DNA from 2 places in the Corynebacterium sp. H130 genome. Region 2 is predicted to be linked to the other one. Evidence: riboswitches for the same ligand, from Rfam matches in the RefSeq annotation. Region 2 holds a riboswitch; the other holds the start of a gene.
What was found. A riboswitch is a leader RNA that binds a small molecule or an ion and turns the genes downstream of it on or off. The one in region 2 is predicted to bind cyclic di-AMP.
Positions count from the first base shown of each region.

Region 1: it holds a riboswitch for cyclic di-AMP, as region 2 does, so the genes downstream of both, WG939_RS03490 (resuscitation-promoting factor Rpf1 domain-containing protein) here and WG939_RS09945 (C40 family peptidase) in region 2, are expected to answer to the same signal.

Region 1 is NZ_JBBHLA010000001.1:703,991-712,791, reverse strand. It holds gene WG939_RS03515 (DNA repair helicase XPB) at 1-1,298, opposite strand, end outside; gene WG939_RS03510 (helicase-associated domain-containing protein) at 1,348-3,573, opposite strand; gene WG939_RS03505 (hypothetical protein) at 3,637-3,831, shown strand; gene WG939_RS03500 (solute symporter family protein) at 4,062-5,681, opposite strand; gene WG939_RS03495 (DUF485 domain-containing protein) at 5,682-6,074, opposite strand; gene WG939_RS03490 (resuscitation-promoting factor Rpf1 domain-containing protein) at 6,379-6,975, opposite strand; cyclic di-AMP (ydaO/yuaA leader) riboswitch at 6,984-7,143, opposite strand; gene WG939_RS03485 (cold-shock protein) at 7,525-7,911, shown strand; gene WG939_RS03480 (DUF2771 domain-containing protein) at 7,908-8,399, opposite strand; gene WG939_RS03475 (glutaminyl-peptide cyclotransferase) at 8,415-8,801, opposite strand, start outside.
Region 2 is NZ_JBBHLA010000005.1:15,452-24,252, reverse strand. It holds gene WG939_RS09970 (acyltransferase family protein) at 1-1,054, opposite strand, end outside; gene WG939_RS09965 (lysophospholipid acyltransferase family protein) at 1,144-1,875, opposite strand; gene WG939_RS09960 (ROK family protein) at 1,946-2,869, opposite strand; gene WG939_RS09955 (glycosyltransferase family 4 protein) at 2,934-4,034, opposite strand; gene WG939_RS09950 (C40 family peptidase) at 4,050-5,108, opposite strand; gene WG939_RS09945 (C40 family peptidase) at 5,271-5,885, opposite strand; cyclic di-AMP (ydaO/yuaA leader) riboswitch at 5,897-6,060, opposite strand; gene qcrB (cytochrome bc1 complex cytochrome b subunit) at 6,601-8,223, opposite strand; gene qcrA (cytochrome bc1 complex Rieske iron-sulfur subunit) at 8,223-8,801, opposite strand, start outside.

The DNA of each region.
Region 1 (8,801 bases), on a different contig from region 2:
GTCTTGCCCTCAACCACCGGCACATCCAAGAGCGCTCCAATTTCCTCCAGCTGATCAACGTACGCCCCAATGATCAGAGTGGGAGCCCCAGCGTGGCGCTCCAGCAGGCGACGAATGACAGAAATCTTGGCAGAGGAGCACGCAGCTAGTCGATAGCGGTCCGCTGACTCTGCCGTCGCATAGGTCATGCGCTCGTCTTCTGGCATGGTGACGCGAACCTCGGTGCACTCCGCCGTCGCGATAAATCCTTGTGCTTCCAGGTCCTTCCATGGCGCGTCGTAGCGCTTGGGTCCAATGAGGGAGAACACGTCGCCCTCGCGGCCATCCTCGCGCACCAGGGTGGCCGTCAGACCGAGGCGACGGCGGGACTGGAGATCGGAAGTCATACGGAACACCGGGGCGGGGAGGAGGTGGACTTCGTCGTAAATAATGAGCCCCCAGTCACGGGAGTCGAAGAGCTCGAGGGCGCGGTATTCGCCCTTCGTCTTGCGGGTGACCACCTGGTAGGTAGCGATGGTGACCGGCCGGATCTCCTTCTTCTCTCCGGAGTATTCGCCGATCTCTTCTTCAGTGAGGGAGGTACGAGCAAGAAGTTCATCTCGCCACTGGCGCCCCGCCACCGTGTTGGTGACAAGAATCAGCGTGGTTGCCTGTGCCTTCGCCATCGCGGCCGCACCCACCATCGTCTTTCCAGCGCCACACGGTAGTACCACGACGCCGGAGCCACCTTCCCAGAACGCCTCGGCGGCATACTGCTGGTAGTCGCGAAGCTGCCAGCCGTCCTCCACTAGGGAAATCGGGTGTGCCTCGCCGTCAACGTAACCCGCAAAGTCTTCTGCAGGCCAACCGACCTTGAGCAGCTCCTGCTTGAGTCGGCCACGTTCGGAAGGGTGCACCACGATGGTCTCAGCATCGATCACCGCGCCGAGCATCGGCTTGATCTTCTTATGGCGCTGCAGTTCCGCCAAAATCGCCGGCTCTTTGGACTCCAAAATCAGTCCGTGGGCGGGGTGTTTGTGCAAGCTAACTCGCCCATAGCGCGACATGGTCTCCGCAATATCCACCAACAATGGCTGTGGCACCGGGAAACGGGAGTAGGTTTCCAACATGTGGACCACCTGCTCAGCGTCGTGCCCGGCCGCGCGAGCATTCCACAGTGCAAGCGGAGTAATCCGATAGGTGTGAATGTGCTCGGGAGCGCGCTCGAGCTCAGCGAAAGGGGCGAGAGCAGCGCGCGCCTCGCCAGCTTTCGGGTGATCGATCTCCAGCAAGATCGTCTTGTCAGACTGGACGATCATCGGCCCATCAAAATTCACGGGTTCAACTCCTTAGCAAGTCAAACCACCATTATTGCACTATTACTTCAGTGATTCTGTGCACCTGGAAGCGGTGAACGTCGCCCGTGGTGGCATCGATGGCGTCGACAAGCCCGGCCGCAACCGTCACGGGCCGCACCACTCGGTGTACGGCAACGCCATGCTTATCGACGAAGCCCAGCGTCACCGTCTTCCCCGCGCGGGCAGCGGCCTGCAAGATGCTGAGCGTCTCCGACGCAGGCGCACGGGTTCCTGCAGAAACCGCGGCCTTGGCGGTGTCCCCGCGACGAATCGCAGCAACGGCTGCCTCGATGCGACCTTCGTCGATAGTGCTGGCAGGCGGGCGGTGCTCAGGCTGCGGTACCCGGCTTGGCTCGGGTGCGAGGTCTAGGCTGAGCCCGAACGCATCTTCTGCGATGGGTTGGAAGCCCGCAGCGCGCAACGCTTTGATGACCTGGACGAGCGGAGCTTGGGCCACCGCGACCGTAGGTGCCACAGCCCTTAGCGCAACGGCGTCACCAATGGCGGAAACAGCCTGGGCGATGAGCGAAGGATCATCGCACCGGAGATAGCTCATTGCCGGTCCGCCACGAAGGCTGCCGTGCTTTCGCGCAACGTCATCGACCAGATAGCTGATCGACTGTGGCAGCTCCATCACGGACAATTCCTTCAGCTGCCCAATGATGTCGGGGCCGGAGAGCCCTGAATCGAGCGCCCTGCGAATCGACGCTTCGGTAACCCGGTACACGCTGGCTAGGCCAGAAGATTCCACATCCGCTATCTGATCAACAAACTTTTGTGCCCGCGGGGTGAGTGGGCCTGGTGCGAGCATCGTCATGTCTGCCTGGACGATGAGCTGCTCGACGGCCGCGGGCACATCAATTCGGTCAAAGCGCATCGCACTAGTCACCGCGCCATTAGCTACAGCTCCGATCCATTGAGCCTCATCCAACAGCTGGGCAAAAGTCTCTTTACTCAGCGAGAGCGTAGTGAGCGGGTATCGGAACCTGACGTAGTCGTGGGGCTCGGATACGGCTCCGCCTGGGGGAAGGTGGCTCAGGGCGTCGATAAGCTGCTCTCTCCAGCGAGCAAACCGTTCCTCGTGCATCTCCCTGGCGAGGAGGTGGACCTTCGACTTATCGATGGTGGTGCCCAGCAGCCATGGGGCCCACGAGCTGGAGTGCCACCCGGTTAAGAGGGTTCGCAGTTGCTCGTCGAGGGGCTGACTGACCCACTCATCGGCGCGTGGGGTGGGGGCGTAGTAGTCGCCGCCGTCATCGTCCTCGGGGAGCGGTTCGGGTACACCGCGCGCGATGAGGTCGCTGGCGACGCCGAGACACATAAGCCTCGCGATCTCGGTTTCGGTGGCATCCAGCGTCTTACTCAGGCGACCGATCATGCGCACACCCACAGCGCCACCCTTCAGGGTTGACACCGGATGCTCGCCCAGCTCCTGCAACAGGAGCCTCATCTGGCGACAGACCTCCAGGCCTGCGGAAATCCCCGAAGGGTCAGCAATGGCCAGCGCATCGTCCCCCGAAGTTACGGCCGGAGGTGCGGTGAGCGGAAGCGGGCTTGTCGACGCCATCGCCTGGCGCACAACCTGAGGCAACCTCACCGTGGACTCGTCCACCCGATGCAGTAGTCCTTGCGCAATGAGCTGCGGAATCGGCCGAGCGGGATCCGCATCCAGCGCAGCGTCCTTTGTCACGCCCGTCCCGCCGGATTGGGCCAAGGTGGTGAGGATCTTTTTAGATCGCTGTGGCAAGGATTCCAGCACCTCAGTGAGGTTGTCCGGAGACTGTTCAGCATCGGGGAGCAGCTGCCAACCGCTCGGCAGCGCAGACATCGCCTCTTGGACCACCATCTTGGCGTCGCTGCCGTAGATAAGGCCAAAAGACTCGAGCTTGGCCAGGCTAGCGACGATGTAAGCCTCCACCGGAGCTGCTACGCCATGAAAAGAGGTGCGTTCGTTAATGAGCTCCACCACTTCGGGGGCAGAAACAGGGGTAAACTCCCCGCCGAGCTCCGCCACGGACTCCATGACCAGAAGATCGGTGGTATTGAGCATCCGAAGCGCCCGGCTCACCGATGCCCGCAGTTGTAAACGCGCAGCTAACGGCCCAATTCCAGGTGGAAGTGGCAAGACCGTATCTGGACGCAACTGAAGCAAACCCGACAGTTGCTCGTCATTCAGCCCGGCGAGCCAGTCCCGGAATGAGGCCACTTCAGGCGACGGTGACGTTGGTTTTTTCATGATTCACCAAGTTTAACGTCTCTAGAAGTGACTTTTTTAGCTGAGGTTTGAAACAATAGACGCATGGCAAAAATCGAGAAGAAGAGCTACGTCGATCCGGGCTGGCCAGAGCACATCCCGGGTACCAACAGTCACCCTGTTACGGAAATGGTTTCCCGTCTCGCTGGCGCATCCAGCCCATTCGGTGACGAGACGCCATTCCCGCTGCCAGTGGAGAAGATTGGTTACGTCCACCCATACACCCGCATTAACAAGTAATTGTTAGCTTTTCGGCCCCGGTAGCTCTTCGGCTGCCGGGGCCTTTGCTTTTTGTGCCTCGATGGACCGCGAGTTTAGGACCCCGAGTTTCGGAGGGGATGAGGACAATTTGCCCGGTGCTCTCGCCGAAACTCGGGTTCCTAAACTCGGATTTTGCCCTTTTGCCACGGACGAAAAAGAGCGAGCCCGGGGTAGGGGGGGGCTCGCTCTAGCTTTAGCCGTCGAAACGCTTAGTGCGCCACGGCCTTTTCTACGCCAACACCGGTGAGGGAGCGGACTTCCATCTCGGCTCGCTTGAGTGGGAAGTTGTCAGGCTTACCGATCAGCGTGCCGATGATGCCAAGGATGAAGCCAGTTGGGATCGCAACGATAGACGGGTTGGTCAGCGGGAACCAGGCAAAGTCAGCGCTCGGGATCATGGAGGACGGTTCTCCGGAAACTGCTGGGGAGAAGATGATCAAGATGATCGAGGTCAGCAGTCCGCCGTAGATGGAGAACAGTGCGCCCGTGGTGTTGAACTTGCGCCAGTACAGCGAGTACAGGATGGTCGGAAGGTTCGCTGCCGCGGCGATGCCGAAGGCGAGGGCCACCAGGAAGGCGATGTTCTGTCCCATGGCGCCGATGCCCATGACAATCGCCAAGACTCCAATGACGACCACGGTGATGCGCGAGACGCGGACCTGCTCTTCTTCGGTGGCGTTGCCGTCGCGAAGCACAGAGTTGTAGATGTCGTGGGCGACGGATGCGGAGGCCGTGATGGCGAGGCCTGCGACAACGGCGAGGATCGTGGCGAACGCGACAGCGGAGATACATGCCATGAAAATCGTGCCACCAACCTTTGAGGAGAGCAGCAAGACTGCGGAGTTCGCGCCACCTGGAGCTGCGGAGATCTGCTCAGGGCCGACGAGTGCAGCTGCGCCGTAACCCATGACCACGGTCATCAGGAAGAACAGTGCCACGATGGCGGTGGTCCACACGATGGAACGGCGGGCTTCCTTCGCGGTAGGGACGGTGTAGAAACGCATCAGAACGTGTGGCAGACCCGAGGTTCCGAAGACGAGAGCCATACCGAGGGAGATGAAGTCCAACTTGGTCAGCTCGTTCTTGCCGTATTTGAGTCCTGGATTCAGGATCGCGTCGCCCTTTGGATGATTGGCGACAGCAGCCTCAAGCACCGCGTTGAAACCGCCTTTGACTGCGAAGAAAGTGAGCAGGGTGATGATGATGGAACCACCGACCAGGAGAACGGCCTTGATCATCTGCACGTACGTCGTGCCCTTCATGCCACCGACGAGGACGTAGACGATCATCAGCACACCCACGATGGCAACAACAATCGCCTGTGCTGCCTTGCCACTAATACCAAGCAACAGCGCGACAAGTCCGCCAGCGCCAGCCATCTGGGCGATGAGGTAGAAAAGGGAAATCGCGAGGGTGGAGATGGCTGCAGCCATGCGAACTGGCTTTTGCTGCAGGCGGAAGGACAGCACGTCGGCCATCGTGAATTTTCCGGTATTTCGCAGCGGCTCGGCCACGAGAACCATGGCAACCAGCAGCGCGATGAGGAAGGCAACGGAGTAGAGGAAGCCGTCGTAACCGCTCAGTGCGATAGCGCCAGTCACGCCCAGGAAGGCTGCTGCCGACAGGTAGTCGCCGGAAATTGCGAGGCCGTTTTGCCAACCAGAGAAGGATGCGCCGCCGGTATAGAAGTCAGAGCCCTTTTGGGAGGTCTGGCGGGTGGCGCGGACAACGATGCCCATCGTCACCACGATGAAGAGGACGAAGATGGAAATGTTGAGGATTGGGTTGCCGGTTGACACTGCTTCCGACGAGGCCAGGTTGTAAGACATTTAGACCACCGCGCTTTCGTGGGAGGAGTCGGTCATGGAATCACGCAGCGCTGCCGTAGCGGGGTCCAGCGTGTTGTCCGCAAAATGGACGTAAATCCACGTGACGAGGGCAGTTGTTGCGAACTGGGCCAGGCCGAGGACCATGCCAACATTGATCGCGCCGTACAGCTTCGTGGACACGAAATCATGGGCGTACGTAGCTGTGACGATGTAGAAGAGGAACCAAGCGAGGAACGCGAAAGACAGCGGAAAAGCGAACTTGCGGAACGTTCCACGAAGCTCACGGAACTGTTCGGACTCACTGACTGCGAGAAACTCTTCAGGAGTTGGGACTGCGGGTTTCATAATCACCTCGATTGCAAATGCGATGTCTGTCACCTTTGTGAAGATCATGTGTGACGCTACACACTAATTCAGTGTGATGTAAGTCTTTCGAGGTGATGGGTGTGATTTGAGGCAAAGTTCAGTATTTGCAACTTTGTGAAGATGTGGCTCAAAGTGATGTTTGTGAACCTTTTAAATCGGGTTGCGGGGGTGAAATTGTGCCCTGATGGGGTGGAAAAGTGGATCCGAAAGCTGTCAAATAACAAATCTGAAGGCTGGGGGGACTTTCGAGTTGTAGACGTAAATGGGGGTAGTGGAAAAATGAAAAATCCCCTAACCACTCCATGTGGTTAGGGGATAAAAGCTCTAAAGACTAGGAGCTGGTGACAACCTGGTTCAGGTCAAGGTTCATCAGAGCCTGTACATTGCCCTTGTTGGCGTTGTAGAAGTCAATGACGGCCTGTGGGGTAGCCATGCCGCGAGCGGAGAAGAAAGCGTTGATCTGCGCGAGCATTGGGTCCTGTGCTGGAGCTGGTGCAGGAGCAGCCTGCTCTGCTGGAGCGTCGTAAGCAACTGGAGCTGGTGCAGGAGCAACGTCGCGTGGGGTTGGTGCGGAGTTCAGGCCGAGGGAAGCGGAGCAGGCTGGCCATGCGCCCCAGCCCTGGCCGGCGAGAACGCGCTCGCCAACAGCGATCTGCTGCTCACGGGTTGCCATGTATGCGTATGGTGCGAATTCCTGTCCACCGTATGCGTTCCAGGTGGATGGGGAGAACTGCAGGCCGCCGTGGTAGCCGTTGCCGGTGTTGATGGCCCAGTTGCCGCCAGCTTCGCAGCCTGCGAGGCGATCCCAGTCGGAGTCAGATGCAGCGGAAGCGGTCGGGGCAAGCAGGGTAGCTGCAGCGCCGAAAGCGACGGTGGAAGCAGCGAACTTAGCCTTGAAAGATGCGGACTTAGCAGCGTGACGTGCCATGTGAATGTTGTTCCTCTCATATAACGCCTGCGAGGTTAGCTGTCGGGTTCGGACGGAGGAGCATGGTGTCCGGCCTCTGTGTAGAGGCTTCACCCCTAGGGAAAATCCCAAAGTTGGGTTCCCCGCCCCTGTCTGTGTATGAAATTTCGGTTTCAGGATGTTCAATTGCACTGACTTGTACTCATCGTCTCTCCGCTCAGACAGGGTTAGGCGAAAAACGAAAAGGCAACGAGTGCCGTGCTTGAGAAGTAACGGTACTTGTTTGTTGCTGAAGAGTCACGCTCCTGGGCTGGAAAAACGCTGACAATCTCATTTTGATAACGAACTGCCTGCGTAGCTGGGGTAAATTTCTCCTGTGAACTGCGTCACTTATTCGCTTTTGCTGGTAAGTATGATGTGAATGTGAAAAGAGTAGATAGGTGGGGAAATGCCCTCTGATCGCTACTTAGTTTGACCGCTGCGCTACAATCTAAGCTTTATCTTGACGTGCAGAAAAGGCGTGTCTCACATCCGCCTTCAAGCGTCCCTATATAAACAGGAGGTCCAATCATGCCAATTGGCAAAGTGAAGTGGTTTGATGTGGAGCGCGGTTTCGGATTCGTGTCGAACCCGGGTGACGAGGATGTGTACGTCAACAAGCAGGTGCTTCCAAAGGGAGTTACTGAGCTGCACCCTGGCCAGCGCATCGATTTCGATTTCGCTGCTGGACGTCGTGGCCCGCAGGCGCTGCGGGTGCGCGTGCTTGACGACGCCCCAGCCCGCAAGCCTCAGCACAAGTACAAGCCCGAGGAACTGGCGTCCATGATTTCCGACATGATGACCCTGCTGGAAACCTCCATCCAGGGTCCGCTGCTGGCTGGGCGCTACCCGGAGCGCAAGGAAGGGCGTCAGGTAGCAGAAATCCTTCGCGCTGTGGCGAAGGAATTGGACGCCTAAGAAGCGTTAACCGACCAAACCACGGTGTATGGCGTTTCCACGCCATTGGCATCGTGACCAATGAGAACCGTTGACACCTCGACCACAACCAAACGTGGTCGAGGTTCTCCGTCTGTAGACCCTGGTACTTCAACGCTCTTCATCTCATTGCCCTTGAAGTAATCCTGGGCATTTGCGACTGGATCGTCGTAAATCTTCAGCAGCGACCAGTCATGGTCATAGATTTCGCGCGGGACCTCGATCTTCAGCTTTTCATCTGCACCGATCTGGACACGCGGAACCTCGCCCTCAGGGCACTCCACTCCCGGCTCGCACACCATGTAAGGCTTAATCTCCTGGCCGTTGACCTTGATAGTCACGGTCTCTGGCTCAGGGCCTGGGCGGGAGTTCCACCAATTTTGGAAGGCGATAGAACCGGCGACTACGGCCACCACCGCCACAATCAAAACGAGGAACTGGATGAGGTTCTTCTTGCGCGTTGCTGACATGGAAAGTAATGCTAGTTAACTTTTCGGAACAAACCGAACTTCGTACACATCCGGCCACCTCTTTCCGGTGACATAGAACCGGTCGGTGCCTGGAATATGGGCAATTCCGTTGAGCACGTTGTTCGGATCTTTAGCAGCATTGTTGGGCAGGCCGGAGGCGTCGATATGTGCCTGCACCGCACCTTCGGGGCTGATCTTGACGATCTCCGCGGTCATGAAGCGGTTCGCGTAAATGGCACCGTCGGCGCACTCCAGCTCGTTGAGCTTGTCGACGCCCGTGGCCACGCGTCGCTTTTCCGCAAAGGTTTGTGCGTCCAAGACCCGTAACGTGTCGGTGCCGTCGGACAAGTAGAGGTCGTTGCCCAGCGCGCACAGCCCCCAACCTTCACCCGGGAAGGATGC
Region 2 (8,801 bases):
GTTTCACGCTCCAGCCAAGCACGGGCACCTTGGAGATGCCGTGGAAAACCGCACCACCAATGAGGCTGAACGCAACGCAGGCCCACACCCACACGCTGGCATTATGCAGCGGATTGCTGTGGCCGATCTCGAAATTCACGCCACTGAACAGAACATGGTAGTTAAACAGAATCGTAAGCCCGAAGCCGTGCCCGATGTACAACACGAGAGTGTTGCGTCCAAAGAAGCGCAGCACGGGGAACACGACCGGAATTTTCGTCAGCGCGATCGCGAGTGTCAGAGCTGCCGGCAGCGTCAGAATGCGAATGAGAACGCGGACTAGCAGCTCGGAATCGTCAAAGCCCAGTGTGGTTATTCCAGGCACCACCCATCCGGCAAAGTCAACACCCCATTGGGTCTCCCACGCATGAGTTACTCGCCACTGCAACCAATACGTCAGGGCTGTGAACGCAAGACCCAACGGGTGCAAAGCGCGCTCTGCAAAGGCTGCAACGAGCTCCTTGAGCCTGACTCCGATGACGAAGATTGGCAGGTACAGAAGCACGTGGTTGAGAATGGACGGGCGTTCCGGATAGATGAGCAAAACCAGTGGCAGGAAGCTGGCTAGAACTGCCATCGGCGCGTTTAGGCCGCGGGTTGCCCACGCAAAAAAGGTCACGATGACCAGGCAGTAGAGAAACCACAGCAGCGAGGCACCTTGGAGGGCGGCCTCAAGAACCATGTCGATGGTCGGTTCTGGATCATCCAAGAACGTGTGCCACTCAGCGTATTTGAGCCACAGCTCGATCGGTGCCCACACTGCATACGGGACGGCAAGGAACCACAGGCGCTTCCAGATCAATTCTGCGAAGGAAAACCGGAGAATTTTTGCAGCGAGAAACCCGCTGACAAGAAAGAACAGGGGCATTCGGACGGGGTCAAGGAAGGCGTTGATTTTCGCGGGGATGCTGTATTCGCCATTGGGCACTGCCAAGGTTGCGTGCAGAAAGAGAACTCCAAGAATGGAAAGACCTCGGGCGGCGTCTGGCCACTCGAGGTACTGTTTCTGCTGCACTTTCGATATTCTCCTTCACCCTGGGATGTTGCCATCCCAGCAACATGAGGATTCAGACTATCGAAAATGCCGGAAATAGTTCAAATTAGTTAAGGGCGGGCGCCTTCTGGGTATCCCTTGCCAGCTTCCAACGACGCCTTCACTTCCTTGGCATACATATCGACGTATTTCTGCCCGGACAAGTCTGCCAGGGTGTGCATGACGTGATCGGTAAGTGCTCGAAGCGTGCCGTAGTCCTCTGGATCCAAACCTCGATCGCACGCAAACTTTTCCGGATCGATGGGAGCCCCCACCCTGATGCGAACCTTTGCTGGTCGTGGCACCCAGGTTCCGATTGGGTTTGCGTTCCTCGTGCCGATCATGGCAACTGGGACAATGGGAGCCTTCGTCGCCATCGCAATGCGAGCGATACCGGTCTTTCCGCGGTAGATTCTGCCGTCTGGCGAGCGGGTCCCCTCTGGGTAAATACCGAACACTTCCCCACGATCGAGCACGCCCTTGCCTGCGAGCAGGGCTGCCTGCGCTGCGTCGCCGGAGCTGCGGTCAATAGGAATCTGGCCAACGCTTGTGAAGAACCACTTCTGGATCTTTCCCACAAACCCCTCGCCGGTGAAGTACTCCTGCTTTGCAGGGAACTGAATCTGACGCGGGCAGAGCAACGGCAGGTAGAAAGAATCCATCACTGCCTGGTGGTTTGAGGCCAGAATAACGGGTCCATCAGTGGGAATGTGCTCCAGACCAGAAATCGTTGGTCGGTTGTAAACCCGCAGGATTGGCCCGAACAGGACGTTCTTGAATAGCCAGTACCACTTGTTTTGCATCGCCAACCTGCCTTTGAAGTCGCTTCGGTAACTTGTCTCACTTTACCTTGTTGAGGTCCCCCGGGCGACGTTATCCACGCCAAGCGAGGTGCGCCGCGCCAATCATTCCTGCCTCGCCACCGAGGCGCGCAGGCACCACCGAAGGGAATGGTCGGTGGCCTGCACCAACCACCATGCCACGCGCCTTATCGACGCCTTCGGCAAGGAAAAGGTCATGGTCGTTGGCTACTCCGCCGCCGATGACAACGAGCTCTGGATCGAGCATGTCAACCACTATGGATAGTCCTACCCCAAACCATTCCGCAAATTCGGCGATAGCCCGCTCCCCGATGCATTCTCCGCAGCGAGCTGCTTGAATAACGCTTTCTCCCGTCCACAGTTGTTCGGGAGCACCTTCTGCTACCGCGATTTCTTGGGCGGTTGCAGCGAGCGCAGTTCCTGAACAGTAGCGCTCTAGGCAGCCTCGCTTTCCGCACGGACACGGACGCCCACCCGGCACCACTGGAAGGTGTCCTAGTTCTGGGGCGGTGCCGAACGCTCCGCGATAAATCTCACCGTCATGCATCAGTGCTGCACCGATTCCGGTTCCGATGGACATGAAGACCCAAGTCTTGGTTTCTGTTGCTGCGCCGAATGCGTATTCACCGATGGCGGCGGAGTTGGCGTCATGCTCCAGCACAACGGGGACGCTGAGGCGCGAGGATAGTCGCTGTTTGAGCGGAGCGTCACGCCAAGGTAAATGCGGTGCAAAGCGTACGGTCTCTTGATTCTCGTCCAAGAAACCTGCCACTGCGATCCCGACTCCGCAAACGTCATGGGTGCTCATTAGGCGTTCGGTGAGCTCGACGATGTCGTCTTCCATGCTTTGAGCGGTGCCTTGTGATTGCTGCTGCAACCGGTCGATAATGCGTCCGTCCTCAGTAATGACCGCTGCCCGCACATTTGTGCCGCCGATATCGAAGCCAATGGTCACCGGGACGGTTTGTTTGGACATCAAAGTTCACTTTCTAGAAAAAGTCGCAGCAACATAGCTGAGTCGGAAATACACAGTATATCTGCTAGGTAAAAAGGGTTCTTCTGAACTCAGTGCCAAGCTGCTCCCACGTCCATTGTTCGGAGACATAGTTCCTGCCCGCTCGCCCAAGTTTTTCTCGTAACGAGGGGTTCGCTAGCAACTTCACCAAGGCAGCTTCGAGAGCATCCGAACTGCGCCCGCTCACGACAAGACCGGTGTCTGGCGTGACCGTCTCCGGGGCCCCGCCAGAGTCACCAGCAATCACCGGCAATCCAGCAGCTTGGGCTTCCAAATAGACGATTCCCAAGCCCTCAACATCCAGTCCTTTTCCGCGGGTACGCGCAGGCATGGCAAAAATGTCACTCAGAAGAAGCAAGTCAGTCCGGGCCTCATCAGTGACTCGACCCGTAAAAACAACTCCTGCGAGCCCATCGGCTAACTCCCGCAGCCGTTTCTCATAGCTGCCCTCCCCCACGATCACCAGCTGAGCATCCGGGAATCGCTGCAGAATTCGTGGCCACACTTTGAGCAACTGATCCTGCCCCTTGCGAGGAACCAGCCGAGCGATACATAGAACTACCGGGCCATCGTGGAGACCATAGGCCTGGCGTGGGCGTGCCGGAGGACGTCGATAAGCGCTGGCATCGACGCCGGACGGCAGGTGAACCCACATGGCCGCGGCCCCAAATGGGCGCTGGAGACGCCCCAGGGTGTAGTCCGAAATGTAGGTGACCGCGTCACAACGAGTACCGATGGAGCGAAGGACGCTGCGCCCTCCGGGGAACATCGACCAGCCCACTTCGTGGCCATGCGTGGATGCCACGACCCGGACGCCCGTCAAGGAATGCGCCAACAACGCGAGCGGAGCTGCGGATGGGAACCAGACGGTGTCGATGTTGTGCTCGGCGACCAGCTTCTTCATCTGTGCTGCGACATCTGGACTTGGCAGCATGATGCGGTGCGGATAGCGCACTACCTGGTAGCCAGCGTGCGCATCCCATGCCCGAGCCGCTTGAGCGTCTTGGGTAGAGGCAAAGACAACAATGTCTTCGGCCGGGAGCTGCGCGAGAAAATCACGCACATAAGACTGAATCCCGCCGATGGTCGGCGGGAAGTCATTAGTTACTACGAGAAGTTTAGGCATCAGCCATCATCGTAGTTAGTATCGGCGGGCTCCGTAGAACGGCATGGAATCCATGTTGACCACTTGGAGCGGAATGCCGTAGTCGGAGGCGTGCACGATCTTGCCGTCACCTGCGTAAATACCGACGTGGGTCGCGCCTGGGTAGAAACCAACGACGTCTCCCGGCTGCAGGTCTTCCTTGTTCACCGGCATACCACCAGCCATTTGTGCCTGGGAGGTACGAGGCAAAGTCTTGCCCTGTTGCGCGTAGGACCAGACCACGAGACCGGAGCAGTCAAAAACATCTGGGCCAGCTGCTCCCCAACCATATGGGGCGCCAATCTTGGTCATGGCAGCTTCCAGCGCCTTCATACCCTCGGCGTTGGTGGAGGTAATGCCCACAAGGCTGTGGGTTACCGGACCGTTCTTGTTCTCCCATGCCTGGCGAACCTCAGGCGGAAGCTCATCGATGCGCTTCTTGATCGCATCGATCTTGCCCTTGAGCTCCTCGTCCTTCTTCTCAAGATCCTTCTTCTTGGCGTTGAGCTCGTTTACGTGGAACTGAGCCTCAGCTTCCAGCTGAGCTGCCTCACTCAGCAAACGACCGGCCTCCGCAGACTTCTCCCGCTGCTCATCAAGCGCCGCCTGAGCCTTACGAACATATGCGGAAATGTATGCGGAACGGTCAATTGCGTTCTGAGGGCCATCGGCATTGATCACCGTCGTCAGAGGATCCACCATCGACCCGCGGTACTTGGACGCTGCCAGCTTATCGACGACTTCCTTAGCCTTCCGCTCGTCCTCGCGGGCACGGTTGCCAGCTTCCTGAGCAGCCCGAGCCTGTTCCTTGATCCGAGCGAGATCCTTTTCCTTGGCCTCAATATCGACCTGGAGCTGCTTGAATTCTTCGTTTTGGGCTTCAACCTGGGTCGAAGCTTCATCAAGTTCCTTCAGTAGACCGTCCAAGCCAGCAGGAGCTGGTGCGGTCGTCGGAGCTGGATCAGCCAGTGCAGTTGGCAAAACCTGTGCGGACAACGCAGAACTAGCGACAATAATGCAGCCAACGACTGCACGGGAAAGCGATGTAGATTTCACAGGTCAAAGAGCCTTTTCGATGTAAACTTCGAGGAAGTAGAATGCACTAACTCGTATTGATTTCTAAGCATACTTTAAGAATCAGCAATTGGCGAATGCTGTGGTAAAAACGAAAAAATCCAGCCGAACAATACTGTACCGGCTGGACTTTGGAAGAATAAATTAGAAACGCACTGCAGAGTGGTATGGCATGTAATCGAGTGGGTGCTCGGACAATGGCGTGCCCTCGTTCAGCGCGTGAATGATGGTGCCGTTACCGGTGTAGATACCAACGTGGGATGCGCCATCGTAGAAAGCGACAATGTCGCCAGCCTGAAGCTGATCACGAGAGACTGGGGTGCCCTGAGCAGCCTGAGCGAAAGAGGTGCGTGGGATCTGCTTGCCGACCTGAGCGTATGCCCAAGAGGTCAGACCGGAGCAGTCGAATGCGCTTGGGCCCGCTGCACCATAAACATATGGGGATCCAATCTTGGAACGCGCAGCATCGACAATTGCCTGACCGTTGGAGGCCTGTGGAGCAACTGCAGGGGCCGCAGCAGCGTTGACAGCGTTGTAGCTGACTACATCAGCCTGACCTGCGAGGGATGGGACCCACTGCTGTACGCCAGGAACGTTGGCAATGTTAGGCACGTTCTCAAGGCCAGCAACCTCGAAGGAAACGCCGGTGTTAGGCACGAAGACTTCAGCAGCCTGTGCTGGCTGAGCCATGGTTACTGCAGCGCCGAGAGCGACGGCAGATGCGGTTGCCTTGGTAGCAAATCGGGTGTTCTTACCCATGAATATTCTCCAAATCTTCCCTTGTGCCGGCCGGGTTAGCTGACGGATTAGGAAACGGAAGCTTCCTCTCCACGCTCTGCCTTTAGGAAAGGCTCTCGCAAGGAGTTCACCCCAGAACTAGGTGGTTCCCCGACTCGAACTTGCTGGCGCAACTTCGATTAGGCGTTATTTGAGTTTCTATTCCAGGTATCGGCCAATTGGATTGGCACGCCCCGTAATGTCTCGACAAGATTACGAAATCGCAACGGCAGATGTCCAACGCCACGCCCGGCTCACAGCTTGTTATCAGCTTGTTACATATGGCGTTACTTTTGTACATAACCCATAACGAATTGTGTCTACATCAACAGCCGATTCGAGCTAACCAGGGGTTTTGCGCAAGCTAGCACTAGCTGCCCAAAACGATAGAACCGCCCATTCTTCACTTCTTCACAAGCTTCAGAGTCCCTATGTGACCTTACTCACACACGTTTCCTGGCAGCCAAATCAGGCAACATCTATCACAGTGGCAACACTGTCGAGAACCGCAATTGAACCCTGATTCGCGGCAAAATCGACTTGCGATAGACGTGTAGAGGCCTGTCTTGCGCTCCCAAAGGCGCGCAGAGGCCCTCACCCTGGCTTCTGGATAGCGCTTAGCCCTGTAGACAAACTAAAGGGGCGGCCCCGTCCGGGAGCCGCCCCTTTATATATAGGGAGTCGCAGTCAGTTTGACTTAGAAGCCCTTGTCCTTATCCTCTGCGCGAATTGCATCCTGCAGATCCTCGAACATGCGGGTTTCTTCCTCGTGGTTCTCGTGCGCGAGAGCGTTCTTCTTAGCCACGATCTCATCGGAGTCGGACTTGAAGGCGGAACCGTGGCTGAGGGCATCAGCGAAGCCGAGCTCGTTCATCTGCTTTGGAACCTTAGCGCCTGCGTACGGCAGAGGGATTGGGTGTCCGTGCTCGTCCACTGGGCCCAGAGGCTGGTGAACCTCGATGAAGGAACCGTTGGAGAGCTGGTGGATAACACCGGTCTCGATACCGTGCTCCAGGACCTCACGGTCGGAGCGCTGCAGACCCAGGCAGATGCGGTAGGTGATGAAGTAGGTGATCGGAGGCAGGATGATCAGGCCGATACGACCAACCCAAGTCATCGCGTTCAGCGAGATCTGGAAGTGGTAAGCGAAGAGATCGTTACCACCGGAGAGGGTGAGCAAGAAGTAGAACGTCAGAGCCATGGCGCCCAGTGCGGTACGAACTGGGACGTCACGCGGACGCTGCAGCAGATTGTGGTGTGCGTCGTCGCCGGTCATCTTCTTCTCAATCCATGGGTAGGCGAAGAGAAGGACAACCAGAATACCGAGCATCACAGCTACCCAGAACACTGCTGGGATGGTGTAGTTACCCAGGTAGAGCTCCCATGCTGGCATGACACGAGCTGCACCGTCAGTCCACAGCATGTAGATGTCCGGCTGGGAACCAGCGGAAACCTGTGCTGGGTTGTATGGACCCAGGTTCCAGATGGCGTTAATGGTGGTAACACCGGCCATCAGTGCGAGGACACCGAAGGTGAACAGGCCGTAAGCTACGGACTTCACTGCGAACACTGGCAGGATTCGGACGCCAACAACGTTGTTCTCAGCGCGACCCGGCCCAGGGAACTGGGTGTGCTTCTGGTACCACACGATTGCGAGGTGAGCGGCGATCAGCGCGAGGATGATGCCTGGGATCAGCAACACGTGCAGGATGTAGAAGCGGTCCAGCATGAGATCGGATGGGAAGTCGCCACCGAAGATCGCCCAGTGCATCCAGGTGCCGATAATTGGCAGGGACACGACGATCGCGGACATGATTCGCAGGCCGACACCGGAGAGGAGGTCGTCAGGCAGGGAGTAACCCATGAAGCCTTCTGCCACGGACAGCAGCAGGAGGATGCAGCCGATGATCCAGTTTGCTTCACGTGGGCGTCGGAAAGCACCGGTGAAGAAGATACGCATCATGTGAACCATGATGGAGACTGCGAACATCAGTGCTGCCCAGTGGTGCAGCTGGCGGATGAACAGGCCACCGCGAACCTCGAAGGAGAGGTTCAGTGCGGTCTCGTAAGCGCGGGACATCTCCACACCGTTGAGTGGTGCGTAGGCGCCGTCGTAGATGACCTTGGTGATCGATGGATCGAAGAACAGGGTCAGGTAGATACCGGACAGCAGCAGGATGATGAAGCTGTACAGTGCGACTTCACCAAGCATGAAGGACCAGTGCGTTGGGAAGACCTTGTTGATCTGGGTACGAACCATTCCGGAGATGGTGTACCGGGAATCAATGTTATTGCCGATTTCAGCGAGTTTGTTGCTCATTATGACTTACGCTCCCAGAATGCAGGGCCGACAGGCTCAACGAAGTTGCCTGCAGCAACGAGGTAGCCCTCTTCGTCCACGGTGATTGGCAGCTGTGGCAGAGCACGGGCCGCCGGACCGAACAGTGGCTTGCCGTGGCGCAGAGCATCGAACTGCGACTGGTGGCAAGGGCAGAGAATACGGTTGGTCTGTGCTTCGTACAGGGAGGTTGGGCAACCGATGTGCGTACAAATCTTGGAGTACGCGTAGTAGTCGCCGTAGTGGAAGTCCTCCTGGCCTACGCGCTCGACAACCTTAGCGGCATCGGAGCTGCGGAGACGGATCAGCATGACGGCGTTGCGTGGGCCGTGGATGGAGTGCATGTGCATCTCGTACACGTCGCGCTTCTCGTCGTACTTGTCGCCGTCGTTGACGTCCTCTTCGTACAGTGGGAAGACGGTTTCCATTGCTGCAGCGGAGAGGTCCTCTGGGCGCATACGCACCAGGCGGGTAACGCCAACGGTGCTGTAGTGCTCGCCGTGCTTTTCAGCAATAGCGGAGGTGTCGCGACCGAGGTAAACCTTGGTTCCCTCGTTGGC